3 regions of the Paenibacillus sp. FSL R7-277 genome follow, and region 2 is predicted to be linked to each of the others. Evidence: riboswitches for the same ligand, from Rfam matches in the RefSeq annotation. Region 2 holds a riboswitch; each other region holds the start of a gene.
The links. Region 2 has a riboswitch for thiamine pyrophosphate ahead of C173_RS13500 (thiamine phosphate synthase). Riboswitches for the same ligand answer to the same signal wherever they lie in the genome.
Positions count from the first base shown of each region.

Region 1 (4,982 bases), on a different contig from region 2:
TCCGTCTCCGTCCGCCTTCTCCAGTTCAATCCTCGTAAGCTCAGACACTTCGCGTAACCTCCTTCAGTTGATTATAAGTACTTCCGTGTTGGGATATCCTCCCGTGGCATTAAGCTTCCTTGCGCGGCTTCCAGCGCACCAGCCATCTCTCCAGGAGGGCAATGAGCGCGAATAATACGAGACTCAGCAGCACGATAATAGCGATGGCCACGAACATCCGGTCCGCACGGTAAGAGGACTTCTGCAGCAGCATATAGTAGCCGATCCCTTTGTCGGCGCCGATCCACTCGGCCACCACTGCGCCCATCACCGCATAAGTGGCGGAGATTTTGAGCCCGGAGAACAGGGAGGGCAGCGAGCCGGGAAGCTCCAGCTTGGTGAAGATCTGCCACTTGCCTGCACCGGCCATCTTCATATAATTCAGCATTACCCGGTCGCTTTGCGTCAGCCCGCCCATAGTCGCAACAGCCACAGGGAAGAAGCAGACGAGGGTGATCAGGATGATTTTGGGCAGCAGGCCGAAACCGAACCAGATAATCAGCAGCGGGGCAAGCGCAATGGAGGGCACATTCTGGCTGAGGATCAGCAGCGGATAGAGCGCTCGCTTGATCCAGGGCAGCAGATGCAGCAGCAAGGCGGTGAGCAGGCCGATGCCAGTGCCGACCGGGAAGCCGATCAGGGTCAACCGCAGCGTGGCGGCGGTGTGCTCCCAGATCCCGGAGGCGTTATTCTTCGTCTCACGCGCGATATCCGCGGGGCTGGGCAGCTGGTAAGCCGGGATGTCGAACAGCATGACCGATAGCTGCCATATCCCGACAAAAAAGAGGACCGCCACAAAGGGCGGCCACACTAGCTTCCAGGTGCTTCTCACGGCCGGTATTTCTCCGTCAGCTTCTCCATGCTGATGCCGCCCGGATTATGGGCGATCTTGATCTGTGAGATGACACTAGGACTGCCGGAAGCGATCAGCGCCTCATGCATATCACGCACAATATCCAGCAGCTCGGACAGCTCGCCTTCCATCGTGGTCTCCAGCGGATTCACCTGATGCTTCACGCCTGACTTTTGAATCACCTCTATAGCCTTGTCCACGTAAGGGATGGAATCCTCGTTGTTCGGTGTCTTCGGAATTACCTGAATGCTGAGCAGTGTATTAGCCATGATGAATCCTTCCTCTCCAAGTTAAGTATAAGATTCCCGCCATGCGGGTTCATTATGATTCCGGCAAAAATTCATTCGTAAACGTACTCTCCGCATCCAGCGGCTTATCCAGCAGCTTCAGGCCGTACATCCAGTCGGCGTAATTCTTCCAGATCTCAAGCTTCTGCTCACCCCAGCGCGGGGCGTCGTCCTTGTATTTCGGGCTAAGCCATTTCTGGCTGGCCAGCACCAGCTTGGGGTCCAGATCAGGTACAGCATCGGACAAGACCGTCGCGGCTTCTTCCGGGTTATCGATAGCGTACTGATACCCCTTGGACGTAGCCTTAAGGAAGGCCTTCACCACTTCAGGGTGCTCGGCGATCTCCTTCTCGCTGGTGGTCAGCACCGGTGTGTAGTAATCCAGCTGCGGCGCATAATCCTTAAGATAGAGCATATCCAGCGGCTCCCCGCGCAGCTCGGCTTCCACCCCGGTCCAGGCATAGAAGATCCAGGCGAAGTCAATATCCCGCTTCACGGCTGTGAAAAAGTCCGCTTCGCCGATATTCACCAGCTTCACCTTGGAGACATCCCCGCCTTCGGGGTCCATAATGGCTTTCATGGCAGCCTGCTCTGCAGGGGAGCCCCAGCCTCCGTACGTTTTGCCTTCAAAATCCTTCGGCGTCTTAATATTGCGGTCCTTCGGAGCCGCAAAGCCCGAGGTATTATGCTGAATGATTGCAGCAATCGACACCAGCGGCACATCCTGCAGGCGGGCCAGGGTCAGCGCCTCCTGGGCGCTGATGCCGAACTGGGCTTCGCCGGAAGTGACCATTGTATCCGACCCGGCAGCGCCTGGCTGTACAATCTGTACGTCAAGACCTTCCTCCGCGTAATAGCCCAGCTCCTTGGCTGCATACAGGCCGGTATGATTCGTGTTCGGCGTCCAGTCCAGGGCAATCTTGACCGGGGTCAGCGCCTTAGGTGCATCCGTGGGTGCAGCTGCGGTTGCATCAGGTGCAGCCGTACTGTTCCCGGCAGCAGGTGCACTGGCCCCCGCATTGCCGCTGTTGTTCCCGCCGCCACATCCCGCGACCGTGAGAACCAGCATGGAACTGAGCAGCAGCATTACTGTTTTTTTGACTCCCATTTCTCTTTCTCTCTCCTTCCAGCAACCCCTGGTCTTCAGAGCTTACAGAAACCCTATTCCTGTACATCCTTAGAATCAAAAAAGCGTCCCGAAGATCGGGACGCCAGTTACTTGCGTGAGGGGAATTCAGCTTCAGTACCGCTTAAGGCACTGTGCCGAATGAAGATTCCTACGCTGGCATTATCCAGATCAGGTATAAGGGTCAGTATCTTGTGGGATACAATCTCAGCCGGCCAATTCCAGCACCCCTGGTTCTATAAAGTTCACGGGTATTGCTATGTTCTTACGGTGTATTATAGACGGCAGCTTCGACATTGTCCACCCTCTGTGTCTTAATCCCTCGTATAATGCCGCTTCTTGCGGCGGCTGCGGATGCCGTTCCAGATCTCTCTCAGCGTTAAGCCGACACTGACGGTGATCCCCGAGAAGGTCAGGAACAGAGCCAGATACTCGAACACGGAGTACTCCAGCATTTTGCTCCAGTCAATCTGGCCCTTCAGATCCTCGATGACCTGATTCATCCCGTATATTCCGCTGATGACCGTAAATACGGTGAGCACCATCAGGAGCGTATCCCGCCGTTTGGCCTGGAATTTGTCCTGATACTGGAACAGGTCATTGAGGGTCATTTTCACCTCATCAAACAGGGCATCATTGCCATACACCTTACGCAGCTGAAAAAAAATCTCCCGCCCCTGCGACTGCGAAATCAGCTCCAGGAAGTAGAATTTGGCCGAGAATTTGTTGATCAGGAAGATCAGATTCTCGATCTCGTCGTTATCGTGGTTGATGCGCAGCCGGGAGTGGAGGTTGGCGAGCTTCAGCAGCACGATTTTATGAAAAATACTCAGCAGCATTCCGTAATAATATTCGCCGTACATCTGGCTGATCAGGCCTGCGGCAATCTCCGGCTTCGCCCGGCTCACGCAGCAGAAGGTCTGCTCATTGGTCATATAGTAGGTGTCCGGCCCCCAGCGGCTATAGCAATGCTCCCGGGTGTACTGCTTGATATAATCCGGATCACTTGCACTCATGTACGGGCTGCCGTCGATGGTCAGACCATCCACCTGAGAGGCACGGTAGAGCATTTCGACACTGATCTCTTCCTCGTCCTCAGGGAGATTAACGCCGTAGAAGGCCTGCACCAGCATTCGTTCATCGACGAAGAAGGGCAGGGTCTCGAAATAATTGCCATTCGTCTCCGCAGGATCGAGATACGGCTCCAGCCCGGCTGCCAGATGCCTGAACACGAAGTCCTCCACCCGGGCAAAAGACTTCTTATGACAATGGATGAAGGTATGCTCATCCTGAACGCTTACATCCTCCAGGTTGCGGAACCGGTCGGCGAATTCGAGCACCATGCTGAAGGGGAGATTCTCTTCCTCAATAGCCACTCTTACCGTCAGGAAGCCCAGCTCGAACGGGCAGAGGAACACATCGGTCGACAGCACGCGGAAGGGAACCGTCTGAAAGGGCATTTGCAGCCCGCACAGCAGATCACTCACCCGGGAAAAGCGGCGGAAGGAATCCCTGTCCTTCTCATGCGGAAACAAGACATGGGCGGCAAACGGAAGATAGCTGCGCTCCATTTTCTCATGGGATACACAGTGGTTCTCTCCGTAATAGGCATGCTCCAGTTCCTTGTTCTCAAGAAAAAAACGCGTAAATCCATCCTTCTGTAAACTCTCAATCAGCTCTTCATCGACCTCGGCCTTGATGGAGAAGGGGAAAATGAATTGCAGCAAGGCGGTATGCAGAGTGGGCTCAGAATGCAGTTCAGCCATGTGTGGGTTCCATCCTTATTCACAGAATATGGACCTTGTTGTATACAATTACCCGATTCTCCAGGCGGTTACGCTCAGCACGAATAACAGCGCGGCAAAAGCGGCCAAAAGTCCCGAGGTCTGGGCGATCTGCAGATGATCCATGGACCAGCCGGTCAGCAGCGGCAGCACCGCGCCGCCGATTCCGCCGGAGGCGATCATAATGCTCGGCGTGGATTCTTCCGCGCCGGGCAGCAGCTTGCTGGAGAAGACCAGCGCGATGGAGAAGATGCCGGACATGAACAGGCCAAGCAGCAGGATGATGGCAAAGGCGGCAAGCCGGTGACTGGCGAACGGGAAAATAATAAGCAGCAGCAAAGCGGCAAAGCAGCTGACGAGCACATAGATGCGGTAGGAAATCTTCTCGGCGATGACACCGGCGAACAGTCTACCTGCCGACATGGCAAGCCAGAAGAAGGTCACCGTGAGCGCAGCCGCGGCCTCGCTCATGCCCAGCTTCGCGATGAAGATCGCCGGCATGAAATTCACCAGGCTCATCTCAGTGCCTACATAGAGAAAGAAGAACAGAATGAACAAGCCAAGGACAACCCATTGCTTGCCCTTGTAAGGCAGGGACAATTTTCTGGTGGTACCCGCTGCCGCAGCGCGGTCAGGGCGGGCAGACCGCTCATTCAGCGTGCTGTCCAGCGGGCCGAATCTGCTCTTCGCCCAGAAGAGCAGCGAGAGGAGGGAGAAGGCGGCAACGATCAGGAAGGCCAGCCTCCACTGCCCTGCGGCAATCAGCGGACTGGCCGCCAGCGGCATGAGCAGCGCCCCGACACCGAACAGCACCTCAAGCCGGCTCATGGCAACCGCCGTTCCTTCGGTGACTGCGGCAATAATAATCGTGCCGATGACGGCTTCGATCATCC
Region 1 covers NZ_ASPX01000119.1:70,277-75,258, reverse strand. Annotated here, with positions in the region: gene C173_RS31175 (ABC transporter ATP-binding protein) at 1-30, opposite strand, end outside; gene C173_RS31170 (ABC transporter permease) at 110-871, opposite strand; gene C173_RS31165 (thiamine-binding protein) at 868-1,161, opposite strand; gene C173_RS31160 (ABC transporter substrate-binding protein) at 1,214-2,287, opposite strand; TPP riboswitch at 2,437-2,547, opposite strand; gene C173_RS31155 (hypothetical protein) at 2,620-4,071, opposite strand; gene C173_RS31150 (MFS transporter) at 4,120-4,982, opposite strand, start outside.
Region 1: another riboswitch for thiamine pyrophosphate. It lies ahead of C173_RS31160 (ABC transporter substrate-binding protein); the one in region 2 lies ahead of C173_RS13500 (thiamine phosphate synthase).

Region 2 (4,982 bases):
GCACACCAGCCCGCCCGGCTCCGAGGATGCCGGACTGCTCCGCTACGTCAAGGCAGCGGATGTGCTGGACGCTTACCTGAAATGCGTCTGGGAGGTCGCCGCAGGCAACCGCGAATTCGCCGCAGCCAGGGAGCAGACCGCCGCGAAGCTGCATGTGCTGGAGATGCCTGAGATGGAGTATTTCCTTAAACACATGGCTCCGGGCTTCGAGATGTCGCTGGACGAGCTGTCTTCCAGTGCGAGTCAGGGACAGTCTGCCGGAGAGCCTGAATCTATAGAGTAGATAGAGTACACATTCCCATGTGTTGGCTCCTAGCGTTGGCTGATATACTTACGTGTTAACAATGCTATGCGAATGCCTCTCTTAAACGGCCCGCATTTTCTCCATCCGCACCAATTGTGTTCGGTTTTTCGCCTACATTGGGCCCACATGCAACTTATAACCCTTATACAATGCAAATAACCCGCCAAGAAGCGGGTTATTTGCATATAGTCACGTTAAGTTAGGCACGATTAGTCTGGTCAAGTTAAGTTAGGCACGGTTAGTCTGGTCAGTTTAAGTTGATTCGCTTAGTCTAGTCAAGTTAAGTTCATTCGTTTATCCTGATCAGTTTAAATTACATCCGGTTTGGTCACATCAGGCTCAACCAGATTCAGCCTGCCTATCTCAAACCCAAGCGGCTCGGACAGGATATCCCAGTCCTTGAATACCGGCTGGAGTCCTTGCGAACGCAGCATCTCGGCCATCTCGTTCACGCTGCGGTTGTCCGAGATTTCAAACTGCGGCGTTCCCCCTTCCAGGGAATGTCCGCCCACTTCGGTGGATACCCCTGCGGACATCTTCGTGATGCCGAGCTGAACCAGATGATCGCGCAGAGCGGCCGGCTCGCGTGTGGACAGTGAGATCCCGGAGCGCGGCAGAAATAGGCGGTACGCCAGGATGATCTGCACCAGCGCACGGTCGGTAACATCGCTTGCGGGGTTGAATTCGCCTAAGTAAGGCCGGAATCTGGGAGTCGACAGCCCGATTTCGCATTCCGGGTACTTGTCCTGCAGATATCTCGCATGCAGCGCAGTGGCCAGCGCCTCCTGGCGCCATTCGTACATGCCAAGCAGGGCTCCGATATTCACCGAACGGAACCCGGCTTGACAGCCCCGTTCGGGAGCGTCCAGACGGTTGCGGTAGACGCGTTTGGGTCCTTTTACATGCAGCGCACGATAAGTTTCCTGATGGTAGACCTCCTGATAGAGCGTCAGACCGTCCACGCCAGCTTCTCTGAGCTCAGCATATTCTGCTGTCGAGAGCGGATTCACTTCAATGCTGACGGAGGCAAAATAGCGGCGCAGCACATTCACGCAGTCCCTCACATAACCGGCCGGACTGTCCCTGCGGGATTCTCCGGTCAGAATCAGAATGTGGCGCAGGCCTGTGGCTGCGATGGTCTCCGCTTCCCGGGCGACCTGCTCCAGCGTCAGTTTTTTGCGCGGAAAATCATAAATAGAACTGAAGCTGCAATACGTGCAGTGATTCACGCAATAATCAGCCAGGTACATCGGTGTAAACAGTTGCATCACATGGCCGAAATGCGTACGCGTTAAGCGGTGCGCCTTCTGCGCCATCTCCTCCAGATAAGGCTCCGCTGCCGGTGACAACAGTGCCATCAGCCCCTCTTCATCGACCTGCTCTGCACGAAGCGCACGCTTCACATCCACTGCCGTATACCGGCTCCATAACGTCCCGTAAGGAAGCTGCTCCAGCCGGGTCATCGTCTCATAAAAGCTCATAACCGTTCTCTCCTTCCTATTCCATCTGTCAGGCCAAGAACCCGGTCAACGGTGAAGAGGCTGCCGCCGTCTCTTCCACAGGCCCCAGTCCGGCGAGATGAGCCTTGCGCCCTGCGGCTACCGCGTCACGGAAGGCTTCTGCCATCAGCAGCGGATCCGAGGCGGTGGCAATCGCTGTATTAAGCAACACCGCTGCGGCCCCCATCTCCATCGCCTCAGCCGCCTCGGACGGTCTGCCGATTCCGGCATCCACGATCACCGGCAGATTCGTCTCGGAGATCAGAATCCGGATCAGTTCCTTGGTCTGCAGTCCGCGGTTGGACCCGATCGGCGCTCCCAGCGGCATCACGGCCGCAGCCCCCGCTGCCTTCAACCGCAGGGCGGCGGACAGGTCAGGACTCATATACGGAAGCACCACGAAGCCCTCTGCTGCAAGGATCTCGGTCGCCCGGATGGTCTCCATATTATCCGGCAGCAGATATTTCTGGTCGTTGATGACCTCAATCTTCACCCAGTTCCCCAGCCCCGCCGATCTCGCCAGCCGGGCAATCCGTACTGCTTCCTCTGCGGTGCGCGCACCGGAGGTATTAGGCAGTAAGGTCATATGGGAAGGAATATGGCTGACAATATTGTCACTGCTCTCCGGGTCCACCCGGCGCAGAGCAACGGTAATGACCTGTGAGCCTGATCGCGTAATCACCTCGGGAATGAGGGTGTTGCGGCTGTATTTTCCGGTACCAATGAACAGTCTGCTGGTTAGAGTCACTCCGCCAATCATCAATGGATCTTGCATGTTAACGCCTCCTGGGATAAGTCTTCGTGTTCAGCCTCCGCCTACAAAATGAACCAGCTCCACCCGGTCCCCCTCACTGAGCAGTGTCTCTCCATAAACCTCTCTGCCAGCAAGCTCACCATTCAGCTCGACAATCACCAGCTTACCGGCCCACTCGGGCCGGGAGAGCAGATCCTCCAGTGTCCGGCAGCTCTCTTCGATTCTTTGCCTCTTCCCGTTAACGGTCACATTCATGCCTGTTCACCTCCTGCTGTGCCTTGTGATTGTGCCATTTCCAGCGCTTCAGCCAGCTCTGCTGCCCTGTGGACCGCTTCCCTGTAAGCCCGGGCCGCTGCCACCGGGTCCGGGGCTCCGCAGATCCCCGACATGACAGCAATGCCAGCCGCCCCTTGGGTCAGCACCGCTCCGGCATTACCCGGGGTAATCCCTCCAAGCGCAATCAGCGGGATGCGGCTCCAGCGGACAGCCTCGGCCAGTTGCGCAAGTCCCCGTGCCTGCTGCCCCGGCTTGCAAGCTGTCGGGAAAACATGCCCGTAGAGGCAGAAGTCTGCTCCCCGCCTTCCAGCCTCCGCCGCCTCTTCCCGCGAGTGTACCGATCTGCCGATCCGCAGGTCCGGTGCAAGCCTGCGTGCTGCGGCTGGCGGAAGGCTATGCCAGCCTAACTGTACACCACCTACCCCGGCGGCCAGGGCAACATCGATCCGGTCATTTATGACCAGCTTCGAAGGCGGAACCCCGGCCTGAAGCATCTGCTGCGCCGCCGCCAGCAGTTCGCGGGCGGACATGGCTTTTTCCCGGAGATGGATATAATCCACCATGGGATGTACCGCCGCAGCCAGCTCCGCAAGCTTCTCAGGGTGGAGCCGCCCGTCTGAGATGACATGAATTTCGTACAACGCCTTTCCCCCTCCTGTCTGTCCCAGCTCACACTACACCTCTCCACAACACAAAAAAGACCGCCCCCGTAAAGGAAGCAGTCTGGAATAGAAACAGGAATACCGGTACTGACCGTATACCCCCGCTGCAATATTCGTTCTCCACTTCCCTACGCTGGTATAACCCAGATCAGGTTCAAAGGGTCCGAGCAGATACGCCCGTCTCAGCCTTGCGGCTCCCCTAGTGATCGTTCTATGCTATTGTTTGGCCTTGCTTTTTGTATATTAGCATATAATTCCTGTTAGAGCTATTCTTTCGTAGATTTTACTTCAATTACAAAAGCCACGGATGAACTCCCTTCTGAAAATTTACCATCCTCGGATGTCCAGAATGCTGATATGCCGTAGTAATAAACGCCTTGTTCTTTTGGAGCATTAAAAGAGCCGTTCTTCAATGGAATTTGCACTTCTTTATCATCGACAAATTGCTGAACGGTTAACCCGCCGGGTGCCGGTTTATAAGTAAAAGCAACATTGATCCCCCCCTCAGGGGCTATAACAGTGGGAGTAACCCCCTGTACCATGGATTGTCCTCCTACATAATCCGCACATCCTAATTTTCCCCAGCAATAGCTGCCTTGGGTAACCGGAATTTGGGTTTTCCCGGAAGTAACAAGGGGTAGCGGCGGCGATTCCTGTGTAATTCTAATCCCAATGCTTTTTGCATTTCCTTCCAATCTTGTATTTGCCACAAGTCTCCCTGCAAAAGGAGTCAAATAAATGAAGACTACCAGAAAAACTAAAATCCCCGCTGCAGATAGAATGAATCCTTTTTTTCTAAGCATCCCAATCCCCTATTCATATCAAATTATCTAAATAGACGGAATTATATTGTAATAGTTACAAGCGCTGAAAAAAAGCCTGCCGGCAAGCGGTTAGGCTTTTTTAAAATAAAATTTATATGTTGCACACGTGCCGATTAAAGAATCTGCATCCAGATCTTATTCTGCACCCATTATCCGTTGACAACCTCGCCGCCATTCACATGTATCACCTGTCCGCTCACATAGGAGGAATCGTCCGAGGCCAGGTATACATACGCCGGTGCCAGCTCTTCAGGCTGCCCCGGGCGCTTCATCGGCTGGGTGCCGCCGAACTCACTGACCTTCTTCGCGTCAAAGGTGGACGGAATCAGCGGGGTCCAGATCGGTCCGGGCGCTACCGCGTTCACGCGGATGCCCTTATCGGCCAGATTCATTGACAGCGAACGGGTGAAGCTGAGAATGGCTCCTTTGGTGGACGAATAGTCCAGCAGCTGCGGGCTGCCGCGATACGCCGTGATGGAAGTCGTGTTAATGATCGTAGCGCCTTTTTTAAGATGAGGCATAGCTGCCTTCGTCAGGTAGAACATGGAGAAAATATTCGTCCGGAACGTACGCTCCAGCTGCTCCGCTGTAATGTCCTCAATATGGTCCTGCGGATGCTGCTCCGCCGCATTGTTGATCAGGATGTCAAGCTTGCCGAGTCCT
Region 2 covers NZ_ASPX01000035.1:22,680-27,661, forward strand. Annotated here, with positions in the region: gene yfbR (5'-deoxynucleotidase) at 1-283, shown strand, start outside; gene thiH (2-iminoacetate synthase ThiH) at 613-1,785, opposite strand; gene C173_RS13490 (thiazole synthase) at 1,814-2,578, opposite strand; gene thiS (sulfur carrier protein ThiS) at 2,609-2,812, opposite strand; gene C173_RS13500 (thiamine phosphate synthase) at 2,809-3,474, opposite strand; TPP riboswitch at 3,604-3,706, opposite strand; gene C173_RS34220 (hypothetical protein) at 3,762-4,298, opposite strand; gene C173_RS13510 (SDR family oxidoreductase) at 4,469-4,982, opposite strand, start outside.

Region 3 (4,982 bases), on a different contig from region 2:
GCCTTCCCGGCCTCGATCATGGAAGCGATGGCAGCCTCATTCAGTGTGCCGATGTTCAGCACAACCGCGCCGGACATGGCGGCGACATCCGCTACTTCTTCAATGGCATCGGCCATGAACGGCGAAGCTCCCAGGGCCAGAAGCCCATTAGCTGTGAAGTTAGCGACTACGATATTCGTGATATTATGCACCAGCGGATTCGCCTGGCGTACTTTGGACAGATAAGACATATGAATTCCTCCTGAAAGATGTAATTAAAAATTAATAAAAGCATTCTTAACATCCACTTCGGCAGCCAGCAGACCGTTCTCGCTCAGCCACTGGTTCACCTTCTCCCATGATGCGCTGTCCTGATAGCCGAAGGGCTGGGAACCGGCATCCATCAGCGGCAGCAGGATCTCCAGACTGCGCTTCTCAATCGCTTCATCCAGTGGAGCGGTATCCTCCTGATGGGCAAGCAGAAGCTTCAGTGCTTCATCCGGGTGATCGGCTACATACTGCTGGCCTTTTCTGATCGCATCCACGAACTTCTGATAATAGCCTTGCGAATCCTGCAGTCCTTGCTCACTGGCGACCAGCACCAGCTCATAATAGTCCGGGACCCCGTAATCCACAGGATTGAAAGAGCGGACCGGATGGCCTTGCTGCTCCAGAATCAGCTGCTCATGATTGATGAATCCGCCCATAATGCCATCCACCCGTCCGGTGGAGAGAGCAGGAATCAGCTCATAGCCGACATCCACCAGCTTGAGGGAGGAAGGGTCCCCGCCATCGCTTTTGACCATCGTGTTCAGCATGGCTTCATACAACGGGACGGAGGAATATCCGGCTTGCTTGCCGGACAGCTCTCCGGGGCGGGTAATGCCGCTGTCTGCGGCTACCATAAGATGATTCAGCGGGTGGCGCACCAGCGCGGCAATCGACTTGACCGGAATCTGCTCCCCCCGTGCCATCAATACCTGCGGCTGGTAACTGAGTGCCAGGTCCACCTTTCCCGCAGCAACAAGCTTCAGCGCATCATTGGTATCGGCCGGCATCTGAATATCAACCTCCAGACCTTCCTCGGCGAAATAGCCTTCAGCCTCTGCCGCATACAAAAAAGAGTGGACAGCATTGGGATACCAGTCGAGCATAATCGTCAGCTTATGGACTGCGCCTTCGGCTCCAGTCCCAGCTTCAGAAGTGGCTGTAGTCCCCGCCGAAGAGCCGGAGGCTGCCGGACTGTTCGTATTGGTGCAGCCTGCCAGGACGGGCAGCATACAGAGCAGCAGAGCAGACAGTAGAACGGTTGGCCTTGAAATCGCATGGTGCAGATAACGGAAATAGCGGATAGTAGTCATGAATAACGTCCTCTTTTCTTCAGAATAATCTTCTCCAGTGCGGCGACAGCCAGAAACAGCAGGATACCGAGCACGGATAACAAGACAACAGCGGCGAACATCTTGGCACTCTGGAGATTCCCTGCCATTCTGCGGCTGAAATAGCCCAATCCCTGGCTGCCTCCAAGCCATTCCCCGATGGTTGCACCGATCACACAGTACACAGCCGACAGCTTCAGTCCGGAGAAAAAAGAGGGCAGGGCCAGCGGAACGCCCACCTTCCCGAGAATCTGCCAACGGTTCGCGCCATATGTCAGCAGCAGCTCCCGGTAGGCGTCCGTGTTCTTGGACAAGCCGTCATAGGTGCCGATGACCACCGGGAAGAAAGCGGTCAGGAAGACAACGGCGACCTTACTCCATAGGGTGTAGCCGAACCACATGATGAACAGGGGAGAGAGCGCGATCAGCGGAACCGTCTGGCTGATGATCAGCAGCGGGTACAGCGCCTTGGCCAGCGGACTGAACAGGTGCATGGCGACTCCCAGCAGGCAGCCGCAGACCACAGACAGTGCGAAGCCCGTGAGTACCTCAAGCAGTGTAGCCGGCAGATGCACCCCGAATAACAGGCGGCGTTCCTCCAGCAAGGCCTTGCAGACCGCAGACGGAGCCGGAAGAATGAAGGAAGGAACCAGGCCCAGCCGCGCTACAGTCTCCCAGACTGCAAGCGTCAGCAGGGCGAGCAGGGAAGCCGGACCGTAATGCTGGAGCAATCTTCTAGGAGCGGCGGTTCTCATATAGCTTCAGCTCCAATTCCTGGCGCAGGGCGGCGAACTGCGGTTGATAGTTCAGACTGTGATGACGCGGACGGGGGAGACCGGCTGGGAATTCCTGCATCCCGCCGCCACTGCCCGTCATTAGATAGATTCTGTCACTGAGCAGCAGAGCCTCCTCCAGATCATGGGTGATGAACAGCACCGTCTTGTCCAGCTCCGCCCATAACTCGAGCAGCCAGCGCTGCAGTGAGCGCTTGGTAATGGCATCGAGCGCCCCGAACGGCTCATCGAGAAGCAGCAGGTCATTCCCCGCCGCCACGGTGCGGAGGACCGCCACGCGCTGGCGCATCCCGCCGGACAGCTCCTGGGGATAAGCCCCTTCGGTTCCCTCTAGGCCGAAGCGTTGCAGCAGGGTACGAATCTCGGCCACGGCGGCCGCTTTGGGACGGCTGCGCTTGAGTTCCCAGGGCAGCAGACAATTGTCCATTACGGTCCGCCAAGGCAGGAGGAGATCCTGCTGCGGCATGTAGGCCACACTGCCCAGCCTCTTCGCTGCTGTAGCGGACTCGGCTCCGTTCAGCGTAATCCTGCCGTTGTCCGGCTCCAGCAGGCCGGCGATGATTTTGAACAAGGTGCTTTTGCCGCATCCGCTTCCGCCTACAACAGAAATGAATTCGCCGCGCTGCACATTCATGGATAGCTCTGAGAAGACGGGTGTCCGGGACGAACCGGTCCCGAAAGCATAGGATAGATTGCTAATGTTGATCATAAGACTATGTACGAAACCTCCCCGGATTGAAATAGAACCTGCGCGGAGCACAAAAAAGCCCCATTCATTCCCGGAGGCAATGAATGGGGCGGAAGGTACAGTCGGCTGCGGCCCTGTGACGGGAACCACTGATACATTCTGCTCCACTTCCCTCCGCTGGTATGATCCAGATCAGGTTCAAAGGGTCCGGAGCTTAAGCTCCGTCTCAGTCGGCCGACTCCCCTAGTGAATAATATTGCTATTGAATTCGTAATTGCTACTTAATATACCACAAATTCCCCTCTTGTAAAGAGCAGGCGGTCAGCGCTTCGCCAGACCGGTCACGAACAAGGTGACGATGCCCCGGGAGATGTCCAGTTTGGAGGAGTGGTGCCGCTTTTGCTCATACAGGTACAGATCTGGGCTGAGGACAGAGATTAAGGCCGTGGCCGCAAAGGCAGGATCAATGTCAATAATCTCACCGCCCTCCGCAGCACGCTGCAGCAGCTCTGTCATCATCACCCCCAGCCGCTGAAAAAAAGGATGCTCAAACTGGGTCAGCTGCTTCTTACCGGTGAACTCGGCTTTGATCATATTCAGCAGCTCAGCATACTGCTCAATGAAATCGGCAATCTGCTCAATGCTGCTCTGCAGCTGAGCGAGAGCCGGAGCTTCACCGGCACTGGCAGCCACCTGCTGCTCCAGCCCGGACAGGAATTGATCTGCGCTGCCCTTCAGCAGTGCAGAACAGATCTCACCCTTGTCCGTGAAGCGGCGGTACAGGGAGCCTTGTCCTATGCCTGCCCGCTTGGCAATGCTGTACATGCTGACTGCCTCAAGTCCGCTCTCGGTGAACAACTGGCGTGCAGCTTCAAGAATCCGCTGTACATAAGGATCGGCGGACTCGGGCGGAGCGGATTCTTTGGCTTGCGGAGCTGAGCGCGGGAGCTGTGCAGCATCGGTGTCTGGCTTTTTCATGAGAACCCCTTTCAGAAATAAATCAGCGATTTACAGAAAAATAAATAAAAGAATTGACACAACGGACAATTGTCCGTAGACTATGAATTGCACTTACGGACAGTTGTCCGTTCACTCATTATATAGAACAATCTGCCCGCAGGTCAATGTAGAACGCGGACAGCTCAGGAGGAGAAGAGACATGGATCAGACCTTGAAGCAGGAAGCCGATTTCCGGCTGTCCAGCATTCTGGTTCCGCTGCTGGCCATTATTGCCGGAGTATTTATGGTTGTGCTGGACAGTACGGCGATGAATGTAGCCTTGTCCAGGCTGGTGGTGGATTTCAAGACGGACCTGCATACGCTGCAGTGGGTAGTTACCGGATATATGCTGGCTCAGGCTTCAGTTATTCCGCTGTCAGGCTGGCTGTCTGACCGGTTCGGGGCCAAGACGGTCTTCCTGACGGCGGTAATTGTGTTTACGATAGGTTCGATTCTGTGTGCTACACCAAGCAGCGCCGAATGGCTGATTGTTTTCCGGGTCATTCAGGGACTTGGCGGCGGCTGTGTGCTCCCTGTCGGGATGGCCTATGTGTACAGACTGGCTCCCAAAAGTAAGGTTGGCGTTGTCATGGGGATTATGGGCATTCCCGTCCTGTTCGCACCCGCTATTGGTCCGGTATTGTCGGGCTGGCTGGTTGAATACCATTCCTGGCGCTGGATCTTCCTCATTAATATTCCGATTGGCATCATTGCTGTGCTGATCGGACTGCGCAAGCTGCCGAATGCGGCGAAGAACAGCGTGCCCGGCATGGATAAGCTCGGTATGGTTCTTGGCCCGCTGGCGTTTGCTTCGCTCACTTACGGGGTCAGCCAGGGCGCGCAGAGCTGGACCTCTGAGAAGACGCTGATCGGGCTGCTGCTGGGCGCTGTGGCGCTGATCGCTTTTGTCATCGCTGAACTGCGCTCCAAGACACCGCTGCTGGAGCTGCGGATTCTGAAATCCGTTGATTTCACGACAGGGATCATCGTGCAGTGGATTGCCCAGTTCGGCTTATATGGCGCGTTATTCCTGCTCCCGCAATTTCTGCAGCAGGCCCGCGGCTTCGGCGCATTTGATACCGGCCTGACGCTGCTGCCGCAAGCGATCGCTTCCGGGCTGATGATGCCAATTGCCGGAATACT
Region 3 covers NZ_ASPX01000080.1:304,362-309,343, reverse strand. Annotated here, with positions in the region: gene thiM (hydroxyethylthiazole kinase) at 1-236, opposite strand, end outside; gene C173_RS23460 (ABC transporter substrate-binding protein) at 255-1,340, opposite strand; gene C173_RS23455 (ABC transporter permease) at 1,337-2,113, opposite strand; gene C173_RS23450 (ABC transporter ATP-binding protein) at 2,094-2,861, opposite strand; TPP riboswitch at 2,993-3,095, opposite strand; gene C173_RS23445 (TetR/AcrR family transcriptional regulator) at 3,162-3,818, opposite strand; gene C173_RS23440 (DHA2 family efflux MFS transporter permease subunit) at 4,000-4,982, shown strand, end outside.
Region 3: another riboswitch for thiamine pyrophosphate. It lies ahead of C173_RS23450 (ABC transporter ATP-binding protein); the one in region 2 lies ahead of C173_RS13500 (thiamine phosphate synthase).